DNA from 2 places in the Streptomyces sp. R11 genome. Region 1 is predicted to be linked to the other one. Evidence: riboswitches for the same ligand, from Rfam matches in the RefSeq annotation. Region 1 holds a riboswitch; the other holds the start of a gene.
The links. A riboswitch is a leader RNA that binds a small molecule or an ion and turns the genes downstream of it on or off. The one in region 1 is predicted to bind cobalamin.
Positions count from the first base shown of each region.

Region 1 (3,561 bases):
CCGGTGCCGGCCCGATGCGTGCGCCGGACGGGGTGAGGAGCGCCGCGTCGTCGGCCCAGCGCAGGGCCAGGTCGACGTCGTGGGTGGCCATGACCACCGTGGTGCCGCTCGCGCGCAGCCCGTCGAGGGTGGCGAGCAGGCGTTCCTGGCCGTCCGGATCGAGCCCGGCGGTCGGCTCGTCCAGGATCAGCACGCGGGGCCGCATCGCCACCGCCCCGGCGATGGCCGTGCGCTTGCGCTGCCCGTACGACAGCAGATGCGTGGGCCGGTCGGCCAGCGCGCCGATGTCCAGTGCGGCGAGCGCCTCGTCGACCCGCACGCGTACCTCGGGGTCGGGCAGGCCGAGGTTCAGCGGGCCGAAGGAGACGTCCTGGGCGACGGAGGCGGCGAAGAGCTGGTCGTCCGGGTCCTGCACCACCAGCTGGACGGTCGTGCGCAGCCGGGTCAGCCCCTTGCGGTCGTACGTGACCGGCGTGCCCTGCACCGTCAACCGGCCGTCGTGCGGCCTGAGTCCGCCGCTGAGCAGCCGCATCAGCGTGGTCTTGCCGCTGCCGTTGCGGCCCAGCAGCGCCAGCGCGCGCCCCTCGCGCACGTCGAAGTCGAGGCCGCTGAGCACGACGGGGCCGTCCTCGTAGGCGTAGGACGCGCCCCGCAGGGCGACCAGGGCGGTGGGCTCGCTCATGGCAGGGCCTTCTCCAGTACGAGGGTGAGGGCGGCCAGCGCTGCGAGCAGTGCGCAACTCGTGGCCGTGAAGCGGGCGGACACGCGGGCCTCGGGCACCAGGACACGCAGGGTGCCGTCGTAGCCGCGCCCGGCGAGCCCGGCCTGCAGCCGGGTGGCCCGGTCGAAGGCCCGCACGAAGGCGGTGGCGCCGAGGCCGGCCAGGGAACGCCACTCCGCGGCCCTGCTCGTGTGCCCCAGCCGGGCGGCCTGGGCGTCCCGGATGCGGCGCACCGAGTCCAGGAGCAGGAAGCTCATGCGGTACGTCACCAGGGCGACGTCCACGACGGGTGCGGGCACCCCCGCCTTCACCAGGCGGGGCAGCAGGTCGGACATGGGGGTGGTGAAGGCGAACAGCAGGACCCCGAGCGAGGCCGCCGAGGTGCGCAGCAGCAGTTCCCCGGCCCGCAGCGGGCCGTCGTCCGCGAGGGACACGAAGCCCTCCGGCCCGCCCACCTGGACGAGCAGGGTGACCGCGCCGGTCACGCAGAAGCCCAGTGGCACGCGATAGGCACGCCACAGCCGGCGGCCCGGCACGCCCGCCGGTCCCAGCAGCACCACGAGGGACGTCAGGAGCACCAGGGCCGCGCCCGGCCAGGGCGGCAGCGAGATCGCGAGCAGGGTGAGGCCGAGTCCGAGGACGGCCTTGTCCACGGGGTGACGGCGGCGCCAGCGACTGCTGTGCGCCGCCGCGTCGATCGGCAGCACGAGGGATCAGGCCCTTTCGGCCGTGGGCTCCTCGGCGGTCGCGGTGCCGCCGGCCACGCTCTCGGCGTCCCGTGCCCGCTCCAGCGCCCGCTGCTCGCCCTGCCGCCGGCCCCGGTGCACGCCGAAGTAGTAGGCGAGGACACCGGCACCGAGTGCCGCCTGGAGGGAGAACAGCGCCGATTCGATCTCACCGGACGGCGGCTCGTACAGCGGCGAGAACCACGGCTTGTAGTCCGGCTCGATCTCGGTGATCGCCGATTCCGCCTCACCGTCGGCGCCCGTGAACGGCTCCTCCTTGTGGTCGCCGAGGCCCAGGGCCAGCGGCAGGACCGCGAGCGCGGCCACGACGAGCAGCAGCAGGACGTTGATCTTCGTGTTCTTGCTCATCGGACGCTTGCTCATCGGGCCACCGCCTCGGTCTCGGTCTCCGTCCGGGACTGCTTCTTGGTGAGGAGCACGCCCAGCCGGGTCAGCTCGCCCTTGCTGGACTGCACCAGCAGCCGCATCACGAGCACCGTGAGCAGCCCCTCGCTCACCGCGAGGGGGATCTGGGTGACGGCGAAGATGGAGCCGAACTTGCCGAGCGCGCCCAGGAATCCGCTGCTCGGGTCGGGGAAGGCGAGCGCCAGCTGGACGCTGGTGACGCAGTAGGTGGACAGGTCGGCGACGAACGCCCCGAAGAACACCGCCACCATCAGCGGCACGTCGTAGCGGCGCAGCAGTTTGTAGACCGCGTATCCGGCCCAGGGGCCGACGATCGCCATCGAGAAGACGTTGGCGCCGAGCGTGGTCAGGCCGCCGTGCGCGAGCAGCAGCGCCTGGAAGAGCAGCGTGATGGTGCCCAGGACCGCCATGATCGGTGGCCGGAAGAGAATGGCGCCCAGCCCGGTCCCGGTGGGATGCGAGCAGCTCCCGGTCACCGAGGGCAGCTTCAGCGCGGACAGGACGAACGTGAAGGCTCCGGAGGCGCCGAGGAGCAGCGTGCTCTCGGGGTGCTCCCTGACCTCACGGGTGAGCGAACGGACTCCGTGGACGACGAACGGAGCGGACGCGACGCCCCAGGCGACCGCGTGCGCCGGCGGGAGGAAACCCTCGGCTATGTGCATGGCTCAGCAGACCCTCTCCAGCACCTCGTGGATGGTTGACGCGCCTTGGCCGGTCTCCTGGCTGACGGGTACCACCGCCCGTGCTCCGCCTTCCCGGGTCCCGAAGGACCCAGTGGCTGCCCGTGAGGGCCGGAGCCGGACTTCCCGATTCACAGTGGCGAGGGCCGCACCGGCATCACACCGGATTTCCCGTTCACCAAGGCGTGGTGACAGTAGTGCCCGCACAGGGTGGCTGACAAGCGCGCCTCGGGGGCGTGAAAGGGGCGTTCGCGCGCCGTACGGCCGGGGTGGGCTGGTCGCAACACCGCAACTGCGTGTACACCCTGGGTAACCGAATGCGGATCGCACGAGAAGTATGTGAATGTGGTGATCCGTCTGCGTATCGGTGCCGAATCAAGTGCATGGAGGAATCCACGGCCTTGCTGGACGGGTGCGGTGAACCGGCCGCCATCGAAAGAACCCTCGCCGCGGTGCTGGCCGAGGTCGTGCGCACCGAGCAGGTGCCGGTCGACGGGCACTTCTTCGACGACCTGGGCGCCGACTCGCTGGTGATGGCGCACTTCTGCGCACGCGTCAGAAAGCGCGCGGACCTGCCGTCGGTGTCGATGAGGGACGTCTATCGGCACCCGACGATCAGGAGCCTGGCGACGGCGCTGGCGGATGCCGAGCCGACGCCCCGGGTGGCACCGGCGGCTGTGGCCCCGGCAGCAGAGTCGCCCGCCCCGGCTCCGGCGGCGGCGCGATCCGCGGCGGGCAAGCGGCAGTACGTCCTGTGCGGCGCCCTGCAGTTCCTGGCCTTCCTGGCGTACGCCTACCTCCTCGCCTTCGGCACCGCCCTGGGCTACGGGTGGATCTCCGCCGGGTCCGGCCTACTCGATGTGTACCTGCGCTCGGTCCTGTTCGGGGGCGTGGCCTTCCTGGTTCTGTGTGTCCTCCCCGTCCTCGTGAAGTGGACCCTCGTGGGCCGGTGGAAGCCTCAGCACATCCCCGTCTGGAGCGTCAGGTACGTCCGCTTCTGGATCGTCAA
Region 1 is NZ_CP163432.1:7,512,734-7,516,294, forward strand. It holds gene AB5J55_RS34600 (ATP-binding cassette domain-containing protein) at 1-682, opposite strand, end outside; gene cbiQ (cobalt ECF transporter T component CbiQ) at 679-1,428, opposite strand; gene AB5J55_RS34610 (energy-coupling factor ABC transporter substrate-binding protein) at 1,435-1,815, opposite strand; gene AB5J55_RS34615 (energy-coupling factor ABC transporter permease) at 1,827-2,534, opposite strand; cobalamin riboswitch at 2,564-2,750, opposite strand; gene AB5J55_RS34620 (Pls/PosA family non-ribosomal peptide synthetase) at 2,936-3,561, shown strand, end outside.

Region 2 (3,561 bases), 1.4 Mb from region 1:
GGCGGTGAGCACCAGTCGGTGGGGGTCGTCCCGTGCCTTGGCGAGATAGCGCCGCTTGGTCCACCGGTACCACCAGAACAGAAAGAGGGTGGCGGCGAGCGACGCGGCGAGCACCGGGCCGAGGAAGCGCAGGACGGTCTCGAATCCATGATTGCCCTGCCGCCACTTCTCGAAGCTGGTCGTGTTGCTCGAGATCAGGATGTACAGGCCCTCCACCACCCACGCGAGCAAGGCGAGAGCGGCCACCGTCCAGATGGCCCGGGTGACGTTGGTGTAGGTGAACCACCGGCGCCACTTCCTGGGGCGGGTGGTGCCGCCGCGAGCCTCAAGGCGGATCGTCAGCCGGTGCCAATGGGCCACGAACCCCTGCCAGACCCAGGTGCCCGCCCGTCTCGGAGCCAGCGTCGCCATCGGCGCGTTGCGCGGTCGCTTCTTGCCGGGCGGGCGACGGACGACCCTCGTCATCGTTCGTCTCCTTCCGAGAAGGACTCTCGAAACGGAGCGACCGCGGGGCGCCGACACCTATCTCCATGGAAGCACTCCCGGAACTCCCCGCAACCCGGCGGCCCTCGGCGAAAATCCCCAGCCGCCCCCAGGGGTCGGCCCGGCAGACTCGGCCGCATGGACATCCTGATCCGGCAAGCGAAACCCCACGAGTACGCGGCCCTCGGCGAGATCACCGCCCAGGCCTACCTCCAGGACGGCCTCCTCGACTTCGGGGAGAGTGACGAATACCTCGGTGAACTCAAGGACGTGGCCAAGCGCGCGGCCGCCGCCGAGGTACTGGTGGCTGTCGAGAACGGCTTGCTGCTGGGCGGGGTGACCTTCGTCCCGGCCGGTGGCCCCATGGCCGACATAGCCCGCCCGGGAGAGGCCGAGATCCGGATGCTCGCCGTTGACCACACGGCCCGCGGGAGCGGCGTCGGCGAGGCGCTCGTGCGCGCCTGTGGCGACCTCGCCCGCGCCACGGAGGGCTGCGTACGCATCGTCCTGTCGACCCAGCGCACCATGCACGGCGCCCACCGGATCTACGAACGACTGGGCTTCGTCCGCATGCCCGAGCGGGACTGGAGCCCGATCCAGCACCTTGCCGACATCACTCTCCTCACCTACAAGTTGACGCTCTGAAACCAGCACGACACAACATCTGGGGGTGGCGTGGCGGGTGAGCACAAGATGTATGCTCATGCTCGCTGTCGCCGCAGGGGAATCCGGTGCGAATCCGGAACTGTCCCGCAACGGTGTACTTGTGCATGTCTGTTCCCAGGATCGGCGTGCGCAGGAGTCAGTCCGAGGACCTGCCGACAGCGCGCCCGGCCACCCGGCCGGTGCGCCCGACGTCCGGGCCTCGTGGAATGGGCCGGTGGACGCGACGCCGTGTGCGCTCGTGTGCTGCCCCCTGCCCTCGCCGAGGCCCCCGTGCCGAGCGAGGGAGAGCCCCCACGTGACCATCGCGCCAGCAGACCCGGCCTCAGCCGTTCCGACCGTCCCGACGGACGAGGACGCTCCGGGAACCGCCTTGCTGCGGACCCTGACCGAGCTGACCGCCGACCTCCCCGATGCCGACCCCGGCCGGGTCGCCGCCGCCGCGCTGCGCGGCCGGTCCGCGTTCGCGGACGAGGCGGAGCTGCGCGAGCTGGCCACCGAGGCGGCGGCCGGCCTGATCTCCGAGGACCCCGCCTACAGCAGGCTCGCCGCCCGGCTGCTGACCCTCTCCATCGCCGCCGAGGCCGCCTCGCAGGGCGTCACGTCCTTCACCGGGTCGGTCGCGACCGGGCACCGTGAGGGCCTCATCGCCGACCGGACCGCCGAGTTCGTGCGCCTGCACGCGGCCCGCCTCGACGCCCTGGTCGACACGGACGGCGACGACCGCTTCGGCTACTTCGGCCTGCGCACCCTGCACAGCCGGTACCTCCTGCGTCACCCCATCACCCGCAAGGTCGTCGAGACGCCCCAGCACTTCATGCTGCGCGTCGCCGCGGGTCTCGCCGAGGACGACACCGCCCGGTCGGTGGACGAAGTCGCCGCGCTCTACGGGCTCATGAGCCGCCTCGACTACCTCCCCTCCTCCCCCACCCTCTTCAACTCCGGTACCCGGCACCCCCAGATGTCGTCCTGCTACCTCCTCGACTCCCCCAAGGACGAGCTGGACTCCATCTACGACCGCTACCACCAGGTCGCCCGCCTCTCCAAGCACGCCGGCGGCATCGGGCTTTCGTACTCCCGTATCCGCTCCCGGGGTTCGCTGATCCGCGGCACCAACGGCCACTCCAACGGCATCGTCCCGTTCCTGAAGACCCTCGACGCCTCGGTCGCCGCGGTGAACCAGGGCGGCCGGCGCAAGGGTGCCGCCGCGGTGTACCTGGAGACCTGGCACTCCGACATCGAGGAGTTCCTGGAGCTGCGCGACAACACCGGTGAGGACGCCCGCCGTACACATAACCTGAACCTCGCGCACTGGGTCCCGGACGAGTTCATGCGCCGGGTCAACGCCGACGAGCCGTGGTCGCTGTTCTCACCGTCGGACGTGCCGGATCTCGTCGACCTGTGGGGCGAGGAGTTCGATGCCGCGTACCGCAAGGCGGAGGCGGCCGGGCTCGCGAAGAAGACCATCCCCGCCCGTGACCTGTACGGCCGCATGATGCGCACCCTCGCGCAGACCGGCAACGGTTGGATGACCTTCAAGGATGCCGCCAACCGCACCGCCAACCAGACGGCCCTGCCGGGCCATGTCGTCCACTCCTCCAACCTCTGCACGGAGATCCTGGAGGTCACGGACGACGGGGAGACGGCGGTCTGCAACCTGGGGTCGGTCAACCTGGGCGCCTTCGTGAACACGATGACCGGCGACATCGACTGGGAGCGGCTCGACGCCACCGTCCGCACGGCCGTCACGTTCCTCGACCGGGTCGTCGACATCAACTTCTACCCGACCGAGCAGGCGGGCCGTTCGAACGCGAAATGGCGGCCGGTCGGACTCGGGGCGATGGGCCTGCAGGACGTCTTCTTCAAGCTGCGCCTGCCCTTCGACTCGGCCGAGGCGAAAGCCCTGTCGACCCGGATCGCCGAGCGCATCATGCTCGCCGCCTACGAGGCCTCCGCCGACCTCGCCGAGCGCAACGGCCCGCTGCCGGCCTGGGAGAAGACCCGTACCGCCCGGGGTGTCCTGCACCCCGATCACTACGGCGTCGAGCTGACCTGGCCGGAGCGCTGGGCGGTCCTGCGCAGCCGTATCGCCACGACCGGCATGCGCAACTCCCTGCTCCTCGCCATCGCGCCCACCGCGACCATCGCGTCGATCGCCGGTGTATACGAGTGCATCGAGCCGCAGGTCTCCAACCTGTTCAAGCGCGAGACGCTCTCCGGAGAGTTCCTCCAGGTCAACTCCTACCTGGTCAACGAGCTCAAGGAGCTCGGCGTCTGGGACGCCCGCACCCGTGAGGCGCTGCGCGAGGCGAACGGCTCGGTGCAGGAGTTCGCCTGGATCCCCGAGGACGTACGGCGGCTCTACCGCACGGCGTGGGAGATCCCGCAGCGCGGCCTGATCGACATGGCGGCGGC
Region 2 is NZ_CP163432.1:6,081,345-6,084,905, reverse strand. It holds gene AB5J55_RS28240 (ATP-binding protein) at 1-465, opposite strand, end outside; gene AB5J55_RS28235 (GNAT family N-acetyltransferase) at 622-1,128, shown strand; cobalamin riboswitch at 1,147-1,321, shown strand; gene AB5J55_RS28230 (ribonucleoside-diphosphate reductase subunit alpha) at 1,445-3,561, shown strand, end outside.
Region 2: it holds a riboswitch for cobalamin, as region 1 does, so the genes downstream of both, AB5J55_RS28230 (ribonucleoside-diphosphate reductase subunit alpha) here and AB5J55_RS34615 (energy-coupling factor ABC transporter permease) in region 1, are expected to answer to the same signal.